DNA from 2 places in the Streptomyces sp. NPDC046860 genome. Region 1 is predicted to be linked to the other one. Evidence: riboswitches for the same ligand, from Rfam matches in the RefSeq annotation. Region 1 holds a riboswitch; the other holds the start of a gene.

Evidence for each region. A riboswitch is a leader RNA that binds a small molecule or an ion and turns the genes downstream of it on or off. The one in region 1 is predicted to bind cobalamin.
Region 2: linked by a shared signal. The riboswitch ahead of ABZ898_RS22820 (cobalamin biosynthesis protein) and the one ahead of metE (5-methyltetrahydropteroyltriglutamate--homocysteine S-methyltransferase) in region 1 are both predicted to bind cobalamin.

The regions. Positions count from the first base shown of each region.
Region 1 covers NZ_JBEYXQ010000006.1:83,241-93,258, forward strand. Annotated here, with positions in the region: gene ABZ898_RS11150 (CbtB-domain containing protein) at 1-137, shown strand, start outside; gene ABZ898_RS11155 (CbtA family protein) at 159-914, shown strand; gene ABZ898_RS11160 (histidine phosphatase family protein) at 965-1,534, opposite strand; gene metE (5-methyltetrahydropteroyltriglutamate--homocysteine S-methyltransferase) at 1,609-3,921, opposite strand; cobalamin riboswitch at 4,085-4,303, opposite strand; gene ABZ898_RS11170 (amidohydrolase) at 4,374-5,702, opposite strand; gene ABZ898_RS11175 (thiazolylpeptide-type bacteriocin) at 5,885-6,058, shown strand; gene ABZ898_RS11180 (TOMM precursor leader peptide-binding protein) at 6,170-8,113, opposite strand; gene ABZ898_RS11185 (ABC transporter permease) at 8,110-8,862, opposite strand; gene ABZ898_RS11190 (ABC transporter ATP-binding protein) at 8,859-9,815, opposite strand.
Region 2 covers NZ_JBEYXQ010000017.1:47,250-57,267, reverse strand. Annotated here, with positions in the region: gene ABZ898_RS22825 (cobyric acid synthase) at 1-1,480, opposite strand, end outside; gene ABZ898_RS22820 (cobalamin biosynthesis protein) at 1,477-2,427, opposite strand; cobalamin riboswitch at 2,526-2,658, opposite strand; gene ABZ898_RS22815 (hypothetical protein) at 2,786-3,007, opposite strand; gene ABZ898_RS22810 (inorganic phosphate transporter) at 3,035-4,291, opposite strand; gene ABZ898_RS22805 (lysozyme) at 4,433-5,188, opposite strand; gene ABZ898_RS22800 (class II aldolase/adducin family protein) at 5,417-6,085, shown strand; gene ABZ898_RS22795 (alpha/beta fold hydrolase) at 6,141-7,262, shown strand; gene ABZ898_RS22790 (hypothetical protein) at 7,384-8,790, shown strand; gene ABZ898_RS22785 (VOC family protein) at 8,819-9,229, opposite strand; gene ABZ898_RS22780 (neutral zinc metallopeptidase) at 9,289-10,018, opposite strand, start outside.

The DNA.
Region 1 (10,018 bases):
TCTTCTTCGGCGTCCTCATGATGGTCCTGCTGTACTTCGTCGGCGCCGAGCAGGGCGCCACCTCCGTGTTCAACGGCACGGACGTCCACGAGTGGGTGCACGACGCCCGCCACCTGCTCGGCTTCCCCTGCCACTGACGCGAGGGACGCCGCACACCCATGAACTCCGCAACGGTAAGAAACCTCCTCGTGCGGGGCATGCTCGCCGGCCTCGCCGCCGGAGTGCTCGCCCTGATCGCCGCCTACTTCCTCGGCGAGCCCAGCGTGGACAGCGCCATCAGCTTCGAGGGCCACCACGCCCACGAGCACGAGGTCGAAGTCGTCTCCCGCTCGCTCCAGTCCACCGCCGGACTCGCCACCGGTGTCCTCGTCTACGGCGTCGCCTTCGGCGGCATCGCCGCGCTCGGCTTCTGCTTCGCGCTCGGCCGCGTCGGCCGCTTCGGCCCCCGCGCGACCGCGCTGCTGCTGTCCGGTGCCGCACTGCTCGCCGTGTACGTGGTGCCGTTCCTGAAGTACCCGGCCAACCCGCCCTCGGTCGGCGACCCGGACACCATCGGCAAGCGCACCACGCTGTACTTCCTGATGATGGTGCTCAGCGTGCTCCTGGCGGTCGCCGCCACCCTGCTCGGCAAGCGGCTCGCCCCGCGCCTGGGCACCTGGTACGCGACCGTCGTGGCCGTCGCCGCCTTCGCCCTCGTGACCGGGCTCGCGTACGCGTTCCTCCCGGTCGTCAACGAGGTGCCGGAACACTTCCCGGCCACCCTGCTGTGGCGCTTCCGCCTCTCCGCGCTGGCCATCCAGACCGTGCTGTGGGCCGGATTCGGGCTCGTCTTCGGTGAGTTGGCCGAACGGCTGCTCAACCCGCGCCCCGCGACGGCGCGCGAGACGGGTCAGGCGGTCGCCGCCTCCCACTGAGCCGGTGACATGACGAGGAGAAGGGGCCCCGGAGATCTCCGGGGCCCCTCTCATTCGCCCCCGAGCGGGCGCCCCAGCCGCAGGTTCCAGCGTCCGGTCCGCCCCGACAGTTCCGTCGCGGTGAGCGGTGCCGCGTCCAGCCGCCAGAACGCCCCGGCCGGCAGCCTCAGCGCGTGCACGACGGCCGCCCGTACCACCTCGGGCTCCGCGACGGCGAGCGTGCGGCCGTCGGGCAGCGACTCCAGCCAGCGCCCGACCCGTGCGCACACCTCCCGCACCGACTCCCCGCCCGGTGCCGCGTACTCCGGGTCGGCCAGCCACCGGGCCATCGCCTCCCCCTCCGTCGCGACGGCCTCGGCCAGTGTGCGCCCGCGCCACCGCCCGGCGTCCAGCGGCGCCAGCTCCGGCGCCGTCACGCCCCGCAGCCCCAGCGCCTCCGCCGTCGCCCGGCACCGCGCGCCGGGGGACAGCACCACCCGCGACGCCTCCGGCAGCCCCCCGGCCGCCGCCCGCGCCCGAGCGGTGCCCGCCTCGTCGATCGACGAGGAACCGTCGTAGAACCGGGCCTCCCGCAGCGCGGGCCCGACGGCGGGCGAGATGAGCAGCAGCCGACTGGTCACCCCGGGAACCTCCTGATCACACAAGCCCGTTCGTCCCGGCCCACAGTGAGGGCCGGGACGAACGGGCAGTACGGTTAACGCAGTTCATCCCGCACGGTACGGGCCGCCGCCACCAGGTTCTCCAGCGAGGACCTGGTCTCCGGCCAGCCCCGGGTCTTCAGCCCGCAGTCCGGGTTCACCCACAGCCGCTCGGCGGGGATCGCCTTCAGCCCCGTACGCAGCAGATCGGCCGCCTCCTCGGCGCTCGGCACGCGCGGGGAGTGGATGTCGTACACGCCCGGACCCGCCTCGCGGGGGTAGCCGTGCGCGGCGAGTTCGCGGGCCACCTGCATGTGCGAGCGGGCCGCCTCCAGGCTGATGACGTCGGCGTCCAGGTCGTCGATGGCCCGCACGATGTCACCGAACTCGGCGTAGCACATGTGGGTGTGGACCTGGGTGTCCGGCCGGACCCCGGCGGTGGTCAGCCGGAACGCCTCCGTCGCCCAGGCGAGATAGGCTGCCCGGTCGGCGGCGCGCAGCGGGAGCGTCTCGCGCAGCGCGGGCTCGTCCACCTGGATCACCGAAGTGCCCGCCGCCTCCAGGTCGTTGACCTCGTCACGGAGGGCGAGCGCGACCTGGCGCGCGGTGTCGCCGAGCGGCTGGTCGTCGCGGACGAAGGACCAGGCCAGCATGGTGACCGGACCGGTGAGCATGCCCTTGACCGGGCGGTCGGAGAGCGACTGGGCGTACGTCGTCCAGCGGACCGTCATCGGCTCGGGGCGGGAGATGTCGCCGGCCAGGATCGGCGGGCGGACGTAGCGGGTGCCGTAGGACTGGACCCAGCCGTGCTGGGTGGCGAGGTAGCCGGTGAGCCGTTCGGCGAAGTACTGCACCATGTCGTTGCGTTCGGGCTCGCCGTGCACCAGGACGTCCAGGCCGGTCTTCTCCTGGAAGGAGATCACCTCCTGGATCTCCGCCCTGATGCGCTCCTCGTACCCGGCGGTGTCGATCCGGCCCGCGCGCAGGTCCGCGCGGGCGGTGCGCAGTTCGCCGGTCTGCGGGAACGAGCCGATCGTGGTCGTCGGCAGCAGCGGCAGGCCGAGGTGGGCGCGCTGGGCGGCGGCCCGCTCGGTGTACGGCTGGGAGCGGCGGGCGTCGGCGTCCGTGACGGCCTCGGAGCGGGCCCGCACGGCGGGGTCACGCGTGATCGGCGAGCCCGTGCGGGAGGCCAGGGCGGCCCGGTTCGCGGCGAGTTCGGCGCTGATCGCGTCCGTGCCGCGTGCCAGGCCCCTGGCCAGGGTGACGATCTCGGCGGTCTTCTGCCGGGCGAACGCCAGCCAGCGCAGGATCTGCGGTTCGATGTCCCGTTCGGGCGCGGTGTCCAGCGGCACGTGCAGCAGGGAGCAGGACGCGGAGACGTCGACCCGATCGGCCAGCCCGAGCAGGGTGCCCAGGGTGGCGAGGGACTTCGACAGGTCGTCGGCCCAGATGTTGCGGCCGTCGACCACACCGGCCACCAGCCGCTTGCCGGGGAGCCCGCCGACGGCGGCCAGCGCGTCCAGATTGCCCGCTGCGGTCCCGGTGAAGTCCAGCGCCAGCCCCTCCACGGGTGCCTTCGCCAGCACCGGCAGCGCCTCGCCGAGACGGTCGAAGTAGGACGCGACCAGCAGCTTCGGCCGGTCGGCCGGCGCGCCCAGGTCGCGGTAGGCGCGCTCGGCCGCGTTCAGCTCGGCCGGGGTGCGGTCCTGCACCAGCGCGGGCTCGTCGAGCTGGACCCACTCCGCCCCGGCCGCGCGCAGATCCGCCAGCACCTCGGCGTACACCGGGAGCAGCCGGTCCAGCAGGGTCAGCGGATCGAAACCGGCGCCGACCCCGGGCGCGGGCTTGGCCAGCAGCAGGTAGGTGACCGGGCCGACCAGCACCGGCCGGGCGGCCAGGCCCAGGGCGAGCGCCTCCTTCAGCTCCGCGACCTGCCTGGCGGAGTCCGCCGAGAACACGGTGTCCGGGCCCAGCTCGGGCACCAGATAGTGGTAGTTGGTGTCGAACCACTTGGTCATCTCCAGCGGCGGCACCTCTCCGGTGCCGCGCGCCATGGCGAAGTAACCGTCCAGCGGGTCGGCGGCGACGGCGGCGCGGTGCCGGGCCGGAACCGCGCCGACCATGACGGTGGTGTCCAGGACGTGGTCGTAGTACGAGAAGTCGCCGGTCGGGACCTCGTCGATGCCGGCCCCGGCGAGCGCCTGCCAGTTGGTGCGGCGGATGTCCTGCGCGGTGGCCCGGAGGGCGTCGGCGGTGACGCGGCCCTTCCAGTAGCCCTCGATCGCCTTCTTCAGCTCCCGGTCCTGGCCCTGACGCGGGTAGCCGTACACGGTGGACCGTGCTGCCGCGGCTGCGGACTTCGGTGTCACGGAGATCTCCTTCACGAGATGAATCCCTGAGATCCCGGCGACGGGACGAGCACGTGAAGGGGTGACGGCCAGGCGGCCCGGCCCGCGTGCTGCGGCGCGGTGGTTCCGACTGGTTGCGTACGCCGACCCGCCCTCGAGGTCACCGGGACTCCGTACGCGAACGGGCCGCGCACGGGCAGTTGGCAGGTCTTCGGACTCGCGGGCACGTCCTCGACGGAGGACACCTAGTGGCCGTCGCTTCCCAGGCCCGTGCGTCGGACCCAGTGCGTATGACGGCGTTCGTTCCCGCTCACCGCTGCGGGGCAGTCCCGGATTCCCACCGGGTTCCCTCTTACGACACCCCGCCTGGCGGACGGGGCGAACCAGCTACAGGGGTCACCCTACGGGCCGTGACCGCGTGCCGCCGGTGGCGTCCGGCATTCGGATGGTGATCCGGGCCACGCGTCCCGGACTCAACTCCCCGCCGGGCCCAGTTGGGCGAGCGCCGCCGTCACCATCGCGGCCGTGCCCGTGTCCAGGGTCAGGCGGACGCTGGGCAGATAGCGGGGCGAGTGGTTGTGGGGCAGGCCGCGGAACTTCTCGGCGGGCCCCTTGCCCGCGGCCGCCGCCCACTGGGTGGGGCCGACCGAGCCCAGCATCCAGTAGGTGCCCCGGATGCCGGGCCGCCCGTGCAGATGGCCGCCCGCGCCGGTGAGCAGCGGGAAGTCCTCGGTCGCCGAGGACGCCGGCCAGCCGGTGACGCGGGCCGCGCCGAAGGCCGCCCGGTGGGCGGCGCGGACGGTGGCCGTGACGCCGGGGTCGGGCCGGGTGACACCGGAGCGTGCCGTCTCGCGCACGCTGACCCGGGGCGGCAGCGCGGCCGCGGCGGCCTCCGCGCGCACCACCCGCTCCACCGCCGCCGTCCCGCGTACGAGCGCCGCCTCCGACAGGGCGCGGACGGTGACCCGCAGTTCGGCGCGGGTCGCGGTCACGTTCCCGGTGCGGCCGGTGTCCCCGGCGCGCAGCGAGGACGCGGTGACCACCAGCCGCTCGGCCGGGTCCGTCTCGCGGGCGGTGACCGCGGGCAGCCGGGTCGCCGCGCCCGCCGCCGCCAGCAGCGGATCGGCCGTCAGATGCGGGGTGGCCGCGTGGCCGCCGTCGCCCTCGAAGACCACCTCCAGCGTCACGCTGCCCGCCATCAGCGGGCCGTCGGCGTGCGCCACCATCCCGGCCGGGAACGCGGCGGTGTGCTGGGCGAGGACCACGTCCGGCGCGGTGACCCGGTCGTACAGGCCGTCCTCCAGCATGGCGCGGGCCCCGCTGAGGGTCTCCTCGGCGGGCTGGCCGACGACCAGCAGCGTGCCCCGCCAGCGGTCCCGGTGTTCGGCGAGCCAGCGGGCGGCGGCCGCCGCGCAGGCCAGGTGGGCGTCATGGCCGCAGGCGTGCATCACCGGCACCGGCCGCCCGTCCGGGCCCGGCGCGGTCGCGGTGCTCGCGTAGGGGACGCCGGTCTCCTCCGCGACCGGCAGCGCGTCCAGCTCGGCCCGCAGCAGCACGGCCGGGCCGTCGCCGTTGGCCAGTTCGGCCGCGACGCCGTGCCCGCCGACCCCGCGCAGCACACGGAAGCCGTCCGCCGCCAGCCGGTCCGCGAACCGGGCGGCCGTGCGCTCCTCGGCACCGGAGAGCTCGGGGTGCCGGTGCAGGTCGAGGTACAGCTCCGCGGTGGACGCCAGCAGGGCGTCCAGGCCGGGCGGGACGCCACCGCCCTCGGTCGCGGTCGGACGGTTCTGGTCGCTGCTCACGGCGGTTGCTCCAAGGGGTCGTCGTACGGGCGTCGTACGGGGGTGTCAGCGAAGTGACAGCCATCGGTCAGGGAGTTGGTGTCGGACGCGCGTAGAAAGGGAGGTGCCCGGGGGAGCGCTCCTTGGGCAGGTTCGGCGCACCACTGATCAGCAGCAGGTCACCTGACCCGGAAGGAGCCACCATGGCTGACAACAACCTCGCCTCCCTCGCCCAGGAGATCCTGGACCTGGAGTCGGAGACCTTCGAGATCACCGACTACTCGGACGCCAGTGAGGTCATGCTCGGTTCGTCGACGAGCTGTTCCTCCACCAGCACCTGCTCCAGCACCACCAGCACCACCTCCTGCACCGCCTGATCCAGGCGTCGCACCGACGGCCCCCGGCCCGCGTCAGCGCGCCGGGGGCCGTCGGCGTCGCCGCGGGCCCCTTCACGGCCCGCGCGCCGACGAGCTGAACGTCTGCCCCGCTCACGGGAACGGATGCGGCACCCGCCGCAACTCCTCCTCCCGCAGCGGCCGCGGCACCAGTCCGGCCCGGTGCGGCGCGCTGCGCAGCCTCGGCATGGTGAGCGCCCGCTGCCGCGGCCAGCCGAAGTCGATCGGCAGCAGGCCCGGCGCCAGCGCGGCCACCGTGCGCAGCCCCATCCGCCGCTGCTCGGGCGTGGTCTGGTCGACGGCGATCACCTCGCAGCCCGCCCCCTCCAGCAGATCCCGCACCAGCAGCAGGTCGTCCCGCAGGTCCCCGGTGCGCGGCCGGCGCTTCTCCCAGCCCGCGAACAGCTCCCCGAGCCCCGCCGTCCGGGGCGGCTTCAGGTATCCGGCGGCGTGTTCGCGCATCGAGAGCAGCCCGAACAGTGCCGCGTGGTCCGGCAGCCGCTTCACCAGGTCGAAGTCCTCGGCCATCGCGGCCAGTTCGGCGGGCCGCTCGGCGACCTGGCCGGGCAGGTGCGGGATGTAGGTGAGGATCTCGGAGACCGCCGACTCCACGGCCGTCGCGGGGTCGAAGGAGGCGCCCGCGGCGAACGCCAGGGAGCCCGGCGCGTCGTCGCGGCGGACGGCGAGCCCGGTCACCACGGGCACGGGCAGGTCCACCCGGTTGTCGAAGACCCGTACGTCGTACCCCTGGAGCGCGGCCCGTGCCACCATCGCCCGCACGCGGGGCGAGCGCACCGAGTCCAGCTCGATCTCGGGCAGCGGCAGATCTCCGTACCAGCCGAGCAGGAAGGCGTCCCGTTCGATGAGTTCGAGCAGCCCGAAGAACACCGCCTCCTCCCAACTGCTGCCGGTCGCACAGCCGTTGGAGCACTCGAAGACGAAGTTGTCGGCGGCTGTGCCCGCGCTGTAGTACACCAGCCGGGCCGGGACCAGCACCGGGCGGGCGTCCCGCAGTGAGTGGCCGGTCACCCACGGGATCGGCCGGGCGGGGTCGAAGGGCTCGACCATCGGGTCCTCGGCGTACGTGCGCGGCCCGTACAGCCCGCACGCGCGCGGGTCGAGGGCGCGCTCGCCGCGTTCCTCCAGCTCCTCCAGCGACGCGGTCAGCACCGGCGCCCGGTGCCTGCGATGGGTGCCCGCGTAGCGCTCCAGCCCCTCCAGGAACGCCAGATCGCGGCTGTCCGCGAAGGAGTTGGCCTGCCCGCTCCAGGTGACGTCGGTGAGTCCGGCGTACCCCCGCATGAACACGCTGCCCGCCACCGGGGCGGTGGTGGGGGAGGTGACGTCGATCCAGGTGCCGCCGCCCAGCACCCCGCACACCGGGTTGGCCAGCGCCTTCACCGGGAGCGGATGGTCGCCGGCCCGGCGCAGCCGGTAGGAGTCCGGGCCCGGCTTGGGCAGCGGGCCCGGCGCGGGCGGCGTGGCGCCGAGCGCGGCGCTGCGGGCCGCCTCCTCGGTGGAGGGGCGGCAGTGCGGGCACATCGGCTCCGGCAGCAGCGGGAACGTCCGCACCCGCAGTGTCTCCAGATCGACCTCGGTGACCTGGGGCAACTCGGCGTCCGGGCCCTGGGCGGAGTGCCGGGCGGCGCCGGAGGCGATCAGCCGGTGCAGCGACCACACCGCGTCCACCGTGTGGTCCGGCAGCACCGGCCACGCCCCGGCCGCCGTGGTCCCGGTACCGGTCTCCAGCGCCTCCCGTTCGGTACGGGTCCGCAGCCGCTGTCTGCGCATCGCCAGACAGGTCCCGCAGGCCGGACCGGCGGCCGGGGTGCCGCCCCACGGGCCGAGCAGCACGGCCTGCGCGGTCAGGTGCACGGCTGCCGCGTTCGCGGCGGGCAGCCCGCTCTCGCCGAGCACGTTGGAGTCGCCCATGCGGGACACCTCGGGCGCGGGCAGCCCGGCCGCGGCGGCGCGCGCCGCCAGCCGGTCCCGCAGCCCGGCCCGCGCGGCCTCCAGAGGGGGGATCGTCGTCGTCATGTCCGGTTGCTCCAGCGGAAGATCCGGGTGGCCAGGGCCCCGAAGACCAGGGCGAACACGACGAGTCCCGCGCAGTCCAGCGCGATGTCGCCCAGGTCGCCGCGGCCGCCCATGGCGTCGGTGAGACCGTCGTTGAGATAGTGCAGCGGCAGCACCTTGGCGGCGGTGCGCAGCCAGCCCGGCATCAGGTCGTCCGGGAAGAACGAGCCGGACAGGAACGCCATCGGCACCATCACCAGGTTGGCGATGGCCGCGACCGCCTCCGGGGTGTCCGCCAGGCTGCCGACGACCAGGCCCATGGCGAGGAACGCGGTCACCCCCAGCACCAGCAGCGGCAGCGCCGCCCACCAGGGGCCCATCAGCTTCAGCCCGAAGAACGGCAGCAGCGCGACGGCGGTGAACAGCGCGGTCTGCGCCAGCGCCACCCCCATGGCCACCGTCCAGCGGGACGCCAGCAGCGTCCGCAGCGGCGTCGGGGTGCGCCAGATCAGCCGCAGCAGGTCGTCGCGGCGCCACTGCATCAGGGCGAACCCGACCGAGAACACGGCGGCGTTGCCCACACCCCAGGACAGCACGCCCGGCGCGATGTAGTTGATGGAGGCCAGCCCGCCGTCGACCTTGTCGCCCTGGAAGATCAGGCCGAACAGCACGAGGAAGGCGAGCGGGAAGGCGAAGGTGAAGAAGAGGGTCGTCTTGTCGCGCACGCTCGCGACGTAGGTGGCCCTGGTCAGTGCGGCGTAGGCGCTCAACGGTGGTGCTCCGATCCGGTGCCGGTCAACGAGAGGTAGGCGTCTTCGAGGGTGGGGGTGCGCACGGAGACCGTGTCGATGTCCACGAGGTCCCCGAGCGCGGGCAGCACCCGGTTGGGCACCGTCGTCTCGATGACCAGGTCGTCGCCCTGCACGGTCGCCCGGTCCACCCCCGCCAGCGCGAGCGCGGCCTCGGCGGACACCTTGTCGGCGGGCACCAGCAGCCGGGTCGGCGCGGCGAGGGCGCGGATCAGGCTGCGGGGCGAGTCGAGCGCGACGACCCGGCCGCCGGCGATGATCGCCACCCGGTCGCACAGCGCCTCGGCCTCGTCCAGGTAGTGGGTGGTGCAGATGATCGTGCGCCCCTCCGAGCGCAACGACTGGAGCAGCACCCACAGTTCGCGCCGCGCCTCCGGGTCGAGCGCGGCCGTCGGCTCGTCCAGGAAGATCAGCTCCGGCTCGTTGAGCAGCGCGGTCGCCACCGCGAGGCGCTGGCGCTGGCCGCCGGAGAGGTGGTCGACCCGGGCGTTCTCCTTCTCGGTCAGCCCGACCCGCTCCAGCGCGGTCTTCGCGGCCTCGGGCGCCATGCCGTACAGCGCGGCCACCGTCCGCAGATGCTCGCCCGCGGTCAGCCGGGCGAAGAACGCCGACGCCTGCGTCTGCACCCCGATCCGGGCCAGCAGCGCGATGTCGCGCGGCCAGGGGCTCTGCCCGAACACGAAGACGCTGCCGGAGTCGGCCTCCCGCATGCCCTCCACGATCTCCACCAGGGTGGTCTTGCCCGCGCCGTTCGGCCCGAGGATGCCGAAGAACTCCCCCCGGCGCACCGCGAGGGAGACGCCGTCGAGCGCCGTCAGTTCCCCGTAGCGCTTGCTGACGCCCTCCAGGGCGACGACGGTCTCGGTCGCGGTGCCGCCGGGGGCGGGCTCCGTCCTGCTGTCGGGTGCGCTCATCTCGCCTTTCCTCAACTGATCTGCGGTGTGCGGTACTTGCCGCTCGGGTTCGGACGTGGGGGAGGGGGCCGGAGCCGCCCCGGTGGTGCGCCGGTCCCGCAGCCGCCGGCCGAGCCCGCCCAGCGCCCACAGCAGCAGGACGGCGGCGAGCAGCGCGGGCGGCAGCGACCAGGCGAGCACCGCCAGGCCGTCCGGCAGCATCG
Region 2 (10,018 bases), on a different contig from region 1:
GCAGTCCTGCGGGCGCGCCCGACTCGATGAGCCGCCAGAGCGCGTCCGTGTCCGCGTGGTGTTCGATGAGGTCGCCGAGCAGGTCGAGCTGCTCCTCGCGCAGCGCGGCGAACGACGTGCCGGGGGCCGGGACGAAGCGGCGTCCGGCCGCGTCGGCGACCTCGCGCAGGAAGGCGCGCCGGAAGCCGTCCGACTCCAGGGAGCCGTGCCAGTGGGTGCCCCACACGGAGCCCGTCCGGCAGCCGTCCAGGAAGGGGTCACCGCCCAGCACCTCGGCGACCCCGTGATGGATCTCGTACCCCTCGACGGGCTCGCCCAGGGCTTCCCCGGTCGGCCGGGCCAGGGTCTTGCCGGCGTGGAACCGCACCCGCACCGGGAGCAGTCCGAGCCCCGGCACGCTGCCGGCGCGGGACTCGACGTCGTCCTCGATGTGCTCGCCGAGCAGCTGGAAGCCGCCGCAGATCCCGAGCACCGGACGCCCCTCGGCGGCCCGGCGCGCGAGCGCGTCCGCGAGACCCCGCTCGCGCAGCCACTGAAGCGCCCGTACGGTGCCGCGCGTGCCCGGCACCACCACGAGGTCGGCGTCCGTCAGTTCCTCGGGCCGGTCCACGAAGCGGACCACGACGCCGGGTTCGGCGGCGAGGGCGTCCACGTCGGTGAAGTTGGACATCAGCGGGACCGCGCACACGGCGACCCGCAGCACGTCCTCGCCCACGGGCGGAGCGACCGTCGACTCCCGGACCGCCCCGCGCAGGGAGACCCGCAGCCCGTCCTCCTCGTCGATGCCGAGCCCGTGCCGGAACGGCAGCACGCCGTAGGTGTGCCGCCCGGTGAGGCCGCGCAGCATGTCCAGGCCCGGTTCCAGCAGCGTCACGTCACCGCGGAACTTGTTCACCAGGAACCCGGCGACCAGTGCCTGGTCCTCGGGGGAGAGCAGGGCGACGGTGCCGAAGAAGGACGCGAAGACTCCGCCCCGGTCGATGTCGCCGACGACGAGGACCGGCAGCCGCGCGCCCCGCGCCACGCCCATGTTGACGATGTCGGTGCGCCGCAGGTTGATCTCAGCGGGGGAACCCGCGCCCTCACAGATCACCGCGTCATACGTGCCCCGCAGTTCGGCGAGGCAGTCCAGCACCGTTCCCAGCAGGGCCTGTTGACGGCCGCCGTGGTAGCCGCGCGCGCTCAGCTCGCCCACCGGCTCGCCCAGCAGCACCACTTGGCTGCTGCGTTCGCCGCCGGGCTTGAGCAGCACCGGGTTCATCAGCGCGGTCGGCTCGACGCGGCACGCCTGGGCCTGCATGGCCTGCGCCCGCCCGATCTCCGCGCCCTCGCGGGTCACGAAGGAGTTCAGGGACATGTTCTGCCCCTTGAACGGCGCCACCTTGACGCCCTGCCGGACCAGCCACCGGCAGATCCCGGCCGTCACGACGCTCTTGCCCGCGTCCGAGGTCGTACCGGCGACCAGAAGACCACCGTTCACCTGCCCCGCCCCTTTCCGGTGAGGCGCGCGGCGAGGGTGACGCCGAGCGCGAGCAGACCGACCCGGCGGGAGAGCCGTACCGCCCGGTCGATGTCGGCGACCCGAACGGGCCGTTCGGTGCCGTTGAGGACGGGCCGGTGTTCGACCCGGCCGCCGTAGGAGAGGGTGCCGCCCAGCCGTACGCCGAGCGCGCCCGCGAAGGAGGCTTCCACCGGGCCCGCGTTGGGGCTCGGGTGCCGGTGCGCGTCCGCCCGCCAGGCCCGTGCCGCCCCGCGCGGGTCGTCCCCGGCGAGGGTGGCGAGCAGGGCGGTGAGCCGGGCGCCGGGCCAGCCCGCGACATCGTCGAGGCGGGCGGCGGCCCAGCCGAAGCGGCGCAGCCGTGGCGACTTGTGCCCGACCATCGCGTCCAGCGTGTTCACGGCACGGAACCCGAGCAGCCCGGGAACCCCGGCGACCGCGCCCCACACCAGGGCGCCCACGACGGCGTCGGAGGTGTTCTCCGCGACCGACTCCACCACGGCGCGCGCGATCGCGTCGGCGTCCAGCGTCTCGGGGTCCCGGCCGCACAGGTGCGGCAGCCGGGCACGGGCGGCCGGGAGGTCGCCGCGCTCCAGGGCGCGCCCGACGGCGACCGCCTCGCGGGCGAGTGAGGTGCCGCCGACGACGGCCCAGGTGGCCGCGGCGGTCAGCGCGGCGGACGCGGCGGGGCCTGGACATACGGCGCGTACGGCGCGTGCGGCCGCGGCTCCGAGCGCGGTGGCTCCTCCGGCGCACAGCAGGGTGTGCAGCGCGCCCCAGCCGCGGTGGTCGTGCCACAGCGCGCGTTCCGCGTGCCCGGCGGCCCGCCCGAAGGCGGCGACGGGATGCATGCGGCGGGGGTCGCCCAGGAGGAGATCACCGAGGAGTCCGGCGGCGGCACCGTACGCGTACGAGCGATCGGCGCCCATCGGCTCAGCCGGCCGTGGACGCGCAGACGTTCCTGGTTCGGGCTCTCGATCGGCGGCCGGGCATCACGGTAGTCCTCACTCAGGGTGTCCACGCCCTGGTTCGACGAGACCGGCGGCGAGAGTTCCTGGCTCCCGGGGACTGCTCCCCGGTGACAGTGGCGGGACCGCGCCGGATTCGCACCGGCTTCCTCTGCTGCCGCCGTACATGGCCCGCGAAGTCCACCACGTGCCCGGAAGGGCCGTCAACCTGCCCGTGACCTGCGGGAGAAGAGTGTGTGGAGACCCACACCGGCACCGGTGGGGACAGCGGAGGGCCCCCGCGCGGCGTGTGCCGTGCGGGGGCCCTCCGGGGTCGGTGCTAGGCGACGATCAGGTAGAAGCCGTAGCCCACCGCCGCCGCGCAGGCGGCGAAGCAGGCGTAGGCGCCGGTGACGGCGAGCGCCGCCGAACCGCCGTTGGCCGCGGCGCGCTCGCGGCGGGCCAGGCCGTTGATGCCGAGGGTGAACAGGCCCACCATGGCCACCGTGACCACGAGGCTGACGCCGAAGACGGAGCCGAGGGCCGCCCAGTCGATCTTCATCGGGATGTTCCTCCAGTTGCCGGGTGGTCAGACCGCGGCGGGCGGGGCGGTGGTGGCGGGGGTGTGGCTGTGCTCGGTGGTGGCGGCCGGGATGGTGGCCGTCAGGTCGTCCGCGACGGTGCCCACCGGGGGCGGGGTCACCATGGCCATCGCGGTGGTCACCACACCGGCCGGTTCGACGTACTCCTCGGTGGTGACGTGGGTGTGGTCGATGACCTCGCGGCGGGAGATCTTCCAGATGGCGAAGCTGGAGCCGATCAGGAAGAGGGCGACGAGCCCGGTGCCCCAGTCGCCGAGTCCGGTGACGGCCTCGGCGCCCGCGCCGACCAGTGCGGCGGCCGGCAGGGTCAGCGCCCAGGCCACGAACATCCGGGTCGCGGTGGACCAGCGGACCACACCGCCCTTGCGGCCGAGGCCCGCGCCCATCACCGAGCCGGAGACGACGTGGGTGGTGGAGAGGGAGAAGCCGAGGTGCGAGGAGGCCAGGATCGCGGTCGCGGCGCTGGTCTGCGCGGCGAAGCCCTGACGGGGCTCCAGGTCGGTCAGGCCCTTGCCCATGGTGCGGATGATGCGCCAGCCGCCGATGTAGGTGCCGAGCGCGATGGCCAGGCCGGCGGAGAGGATCACCCAGGTGGGAGGGTTGGAGCCGGGGGCCAGCGCACCGCCCGCGATCAGCGCGAGGGTGATGATGCCCATCGTCTTCTGCGCGTCGTTGGTGCCGTGCGCCAGGGAGACCAGGCCGGCCGAGGCGATCTGGCCGGCGCGGTAGCCCTTGCGGTTGGCCTCGCCGTCGCCCTCGCGGCCGATGCCGTAGGAGAGGCGGGTGGCGAGCATGGTGGCGAGGCCCGCCACGATCGGCGCGGCGACCGCGGGGAGCAGCACCTTGGTGACGAGCACCTCACCGTGGACGGCGCCGAAGCCCGCCGAGGCGACGGTGGCGCCGACCAGGCCGCCCATCAGGGCGTGCGAGGAACTGGAGGGCAGGCCCACCAGCCAGGTCAGGAGGTTCCAGAGGATCGCGCCGGTCAGGGCCGCGAAGATGACCTCGGGACGGATGCCGGTCTCGTCGACGAGACCCTTGGAGATCGTGTTGGCGACCTCCACCGAGAGAAAAGCGCCCACCAGGTTGAGTGCGGCGGACATGGCCACCGCGACCTTGGGCTTGAGTGCACCGGTCGAGATGGTGGTGGCCATCGCGTTGGCGGTGTCGTGGAAACCGTTCGTGAAATCGAACGCGAGTGCGGTCACCACCACAATCGCGAGGATCAGCGACAAGCTTTCCATTTACCCAGGCAATCGTTCGAAGTCGTTGGCGGGATGAACGTAGGCAACCTGAGTGAACGGAAGGTGAACTGGGCCGGGCGCCACGGTGTCGGAAGCGGCGGCCCGGATTCCGGGGCCGCCCGGCCGTTCTCCAGCCCCCGTTCAGTGCCCGCGCGCGAAGGCCCGCAGCCGGGCGACGGAGCCGTCGAAGAGGTCCTGGTCGCCCGGCAGCGGGCCCTTGGTGCCGTGCTGCCAGAAGGTCCAGTACTCCCAGCCGCCCGGCAGCTCACCGGGGTCGGAGGAGCCGTGGCTGGCGATCCACAGGGCATGGTCCGCGGAGAAGGCGCGGCTGTTCCCGGTGCAGGCGGTCCACCAGTGGGTGGTGGTGTAGATGACCGGGCGGCGGCCGGTCTCGCGCCGGACCTCGTTGCTGAAGGACCTGATCCAGCGCACCATCTTCTTGCGGCTCAGCCCGTAGCACTTGTGGCGTTTGTCGTACGGGTTGTACTCGATGTCGAGCGCGGGCGGCAGCGTCACCCCGTCCGCCCGCCAGTCGCCGCCGTGCCGGACGAAGTACGCGGCCTGCGCGGCGCCCGAGGAGCGGTCGGGGAGCGCGAAGTGGTAGGCGCCGCGGATCAGTCCGGCCCGGCGCGCGCCGTTGTACTGACCGGCGAAGTAGGGGTTGCGGTAGGTCGTGGACTCGGTCGCCTTGACGTACGCGAACCGGGCGCCCTCGGCGCGGGCGGAGGGCCAGTCGACGCGCCTCTGGTGGGAGGAGACGTCGTGCCCGCGGGGCAGGCCCGCGCGCGGTACGGCGGCCTCGGCGGGCGGGGGATGGGCGCCGGTGAGGGCGAGTGCCGAGAGGGCCGCCGCGAGGACGCCCGCGCGGCGGCGTGTTGATGAGCGGTCACGGGCCATGCGGTCCCCCGGGTGGCGGTGAGGCGTCGTCCAGCGGGCAAGAGGGACCAGTGAATGCCGGAGGGGCGTCAGAAGTGTGACTATTTGTCGCGTTTCCCTACGCTTTCCTCCCGTTTTCGCTCGTTCGGAGTCGGGGAGTCCCGGAGTTCCGGAATCCTGGAGTCCCGGACTTCCGGAGCCGGTGTCGAAGCGGGCCCGCGTCCGGCCGCCGGCTGGCAGGATCGCCGCATGGCGGAACAGCGGCGGGACGCGGACGGCGACGAGGCGCGGGTCTGGGCGGAGCTGGTGGCCACGGCCCGGCGGACCGTCGCCGACGGCCTGGTCGTCGGCACCTCCGGCAACGTCTCGGCCCGGGTGGGCGACACGGTCCTGGTCACCCCCTCGGGCGTGCCCTACGACCGGCTCACCCCCGCCGACATCACCGGCGTCGGCCTCGACGGCCGCCAGGTGCTGGGCACCCTCGTGCCGACCAGCGAACTCCCCATGCACCTCGCGGTGTACCGCACCACCGGCGCCGGCGCGGTCGTGCACACCCACGCCGTGCACGCCACGGCCGTCTCCACCCTCGTCACCGAGCTGCCCCCGGTCCACTACATGACCTGCGCCCTCGGCGGCCCCGTACGGGTGGCCCCCTACGCCGCCTACGGCACCCCCGAACTGGCCGCCCACATGCTCCGTGCCCTTCAGGACCGCTCCGGCTGCCTGCTGCGCAACCACGGCACGGTCACCTACGGCGACACCCTGGAGGCCGCCTACGACCGCACCGCCCAGCTGGAGTGGATGTGCCGCCTCTGGCTCACGGCGTCCTCCGTGCCCGGCCTGACCCCCGCCCTGCTGAGCGAGGCGGAACTGGCCGAGGCGGGGGAGCGGCTGCGGGGGTACGGGCAGCCCGGCTGAACCCGGCGGAGGTGCTCCGCTGGCCGGTACCGCCCGGCCCCCCGACACTGGAGCCGTGCGCAAAGTCCACGTAGCCGCCGCCGCGATCGGCGCCGTGCTGGCCGCCGGTGCCGTGTCCGTGGCCGTCGGCAGACTGGCCAGCGGGGCCGCGCTGAAGCTGCCCCCCGGCCGTCCGCTGCCCACCGAACCCCGGCTCACCGTGCACGGCGTCGAGGGCGGCCGGATCGCCCTCACCCGCGACCTCGCCTCCCGCCGCCCCGGCGTCTACGGCCTCGCGGGCGACGGCTCCCACGCCGTCCTCGGACCGGTCCTGGAGGGCGCCGAGCAGAGCCCCGACACCGTCGTGCGCGAACTCCAGCGCGTCACCCACGGGACCTTCGCCCCCGGAGACTCCGCCTGGCTCACCCCCAACGTGTACGTGGGGGACCCCGCCTCCGCGCTCGGGCTGGACCACGCCGACATCGACATACCCGGCGAACTCGGCGCACTGCCCGCGTGGTTCGTGCCCGGACAGCGGGACACCTGGGTCATCGCGGTGCACGGCCTGGGCGCCACCCGCGAACAGACCCTCAACGTCATGGGCATCCTGCACGCCCTCGGGCTCCCGGTGCTCGCCCTCGCCCACCGCGGCGACCTCGGCGCCCCGCGCCCCCCGGACGGCCTCAGCCACCTCGGCGAGACCGAGTGGCGGGACGTGGACGCGGCGATCCGCTACGCCGTCCGCTACGGCGCCCGCCGGGTCGTCCTCCTCGGCTGGTCCACCGGCGCCACGATGGCCCTGCGCGCCGCCGAACGCTCCTCCGTGCGCGACCGCGTCGCCGGGCTGATCCTCGACTCGCCCGTCCTCGGCTGGGAGACCACCCTGCGCGCCCTGGCCCGCGCCCGCCACGTCCCCGGTCCGCTGCTGCCCCTCGCGGTACGCGCCGCCCAGGGCCGCGCCGGCATGCGCACCGCCCGCCAGGCCGTCGGCGTGGAACCCCTGACGGTGCCCACCCTGATCATCCACGGCCCCGACGACGAGGTCGCCCCCTGGGCGGACTCCCGCCGCCTCGCCGCCCGCCAGCCCGGACTCGTCTCCCTCCACCCCGTCCCCCGGGCCCCCCACGCGGCCATGTGGAACACCGACCCCACGGCCTACGAGGACCTCCTCCGCCGCTTCCTGACCCCCCTGCTGTAGGCCGCGGGCGGCCCCGCCGCGCTCCCTCGACCGCCCCTCGGGGCCCGTCCCTTGGCCCTCTGTGTCGCCCGCTGTGACATCCCGTTTGGGTTTTCGGACCGTCAACCGGAAGACTGCACCCGTGACGTCCCGTATCCCGCGCGACTCCAGGCTTCGACTCGTCCGACCGCGACCCCTGGCCGCCGCCCCCAGAGCTGTGAACCAGCGGCGCACGCGCCGCGCCGCGCCCCGGCCGCCCGAGGGGACGCCGGCCCCCGCCGAACTGGCCCGACTGGCCCGCACCGTCCTCGCCGGGGCGGTCCGCGTGGCCCGGTGGGCCGACCACGCCCTCGGCCCCGGCGGCGACGGCGCCACCGCGGACGGCAAGGCCACCCTCTCCGACGCGACCGCCGAGCGCGCCGCGGCCGACCTCGGCCTCACCGCCGAGCAGATCCGCGCCGACTGGGACACCGCCCGGCTCTCCGGACTCGTCGAGGTGCACGGCGACAGCGCACGCCCCGGCTGGCGCCTGCGCGCCTGGGACCGGGACGACAGCGCCGTGCTGCGCGGCTGGGTCGCCCTCTTCGACGCCTGGTCGCTGGCCTGCCCGGAACCCCGGGACCAGGAACCGGCCACCGTCGCCGAGGTCGTCTCGGCGATGCCCCAGGTCCTCTCCTTCCTCCAGCTCTCCGCCGGGCCCGTCCCCGCCGAGCAGCTGCTCGACCTGCTCCAGCAGCGGGTCACCGAACTGCGCACCGAGCGCTGCGAGATCACCTACGCGCCCGGCGTCGTGGAGGCACCCGTCCTCGCCGCGCCCGCCCCGGACGACGTCCCCCTCGCCCCGCTCCTGGACTGGGCCGTCGAAGCGCTCGCGGGCGTCGGCGCCCTCACCCACGGCGACGGCCACGCCACGCTCACCCCGCTCGGCAACTGGGCGGTCTGGGTCAAGCTGGAGCAGATCTGCGTGGCCGCGCAGAGCCCCGCGGGCAACATCGAGCAGTCCGCCGAGGACATGCTCCGTGGCTGCGCCCAGCTCCGCCCCAACGCCGCCCGCGCCGAGTACCGCGCCTGGCTCGCCGCCCGCACGGTCGGCGGCGCCGTCGGCCAGCTCCTGGCCGCCGCCCGGGGCGAGGACGCCCTGCTGCGCGGCCTCGCCTTCGAGGCGCTGCGCGTGGTCGGCGCCCCGGCCGAGCACGACGTCCGCGCCGTGGTCGCGGAGCCCGCCCTGCGGCCCTACGCCCTGCTCTGGCTCGCCGAGTACGACGGCGTCGACCCGGAGGACGCCCACGAGGTCCTCACCCGGGAGGAAGCCACCTGGCTGTGGGTCGACACCGCCGCCGCCGTCGCCGACCACGGCGAGACCGACATGCTGGTGCGCCACCTGGAGGCGGCGCTGCAGCCCACCGTCCCCGCCCTGCTGGAGGAGGTCCGGGCCGTCGGTCACCCCCGCACGGTGCAGGTCCTGGTGGCGCTCGCCGCCGCCCACCCCGACCCCGCCCTCGCCAAGGCCGTGCGCCGCGCCGCCTTCCAGGTGCACACCGGGGGCTGAGCCGGGCCCGCACCGGCGCCCCCGCCGCTCAGGAGGTCAGCGCGGGGGCGTACGTACCGAAGCTGAAGATGTTGCCCTCGGCGTCGCGCGCCATGTAGTCCCGCGAGCCGTAGTCCTGGTCGGTCGGGGGCATCAGGATCTCCACGCCGTGCTCCACCGCCCGGCGGTGGTGGGCGTCCACGTCCGCCACGACCACGTACACCCCCGTCGGACCGGCGCCCGCCATGGCGCCGTCGAAGGCACCGCCGCGCCCCTTGGACCCCAGCATCACCGCGCCGTTGCCCTGGGCCAGCTCCGCGTGCAGGACGGTGCCGTCCTCCGACTCGTACACCGCCAGCTCGGTGAAGCCCAGCGCCTGTGTGAGCTGGGCGATCGCCGCCCGCGCGTCCGCGTACAGCAGCGTCGGGTACACGCTCGGGCGCCCACCGGTGTCCGTCATGCCGATCACTCCCTCGTGAACGATTCCGTCCCGTCACGTCCCGTTCCGCCCCCGGCGCCTCAGCCGAAGGTGTCGCACCGCTCCGGATCGCCCGTCCGGTACCCCTGGTCGAACCACTGCTGGCGCTGGAGCGAGGAGCCGTGCGTCCAGGTCTCCGGCGTGATGCGCCCCTGGAACTGCTCCTGGATGCGGTCGTCGCCCACGGCCGCCGCCGCGCTCAGCCCGTCCTTGATGTCCTGCGGGGTCAGGCTGGTGATCAGCGGCCGCCCCGTCGACTCGTCCGGCGTCGTCGTCGCGTGGTGCGCCCACACCCCGGCGTAGCAGTCCGCCTGCAGTTCGACACGCACCGAGTTGCTGTCGGCGCCGGTCAGCCCGTCCTGGCTGCGGCCCAGCGTGCCCTTCAGGTCCTGCACGTGGTGGCCGTACTCGTGCGCGATCACGTACGCCTGCGCGAACGGGCCACCGCTCGCGCCGAACTTCGTGCGCAGCTCGTCGAAGAAGCCCAGGTCCAGATAGACCTTCTGGTCACCGGGGCAGTAGAACGGCCCCACGGCCGCCGTCGCCGCCCCGCAGGCCGTGCGGATCTGCCCGCTGAAGAAGACCGTCTGCGCCGGGGTGTACCGCTCCCCGCGCCCGGCGAACTCCTGCGACCAGTAGTCCTGCACGCTGTTGACCACCGCGACCGCCCGGCAGTCGTCCCTGCTGTTGGCGTCCCGGCCGGTCCGGCAGTCCCGCTGGACCTCGCCCAGCGAGGACGGCTCGGCCGCCGTGCCCTCCCCGCCCCCGGAG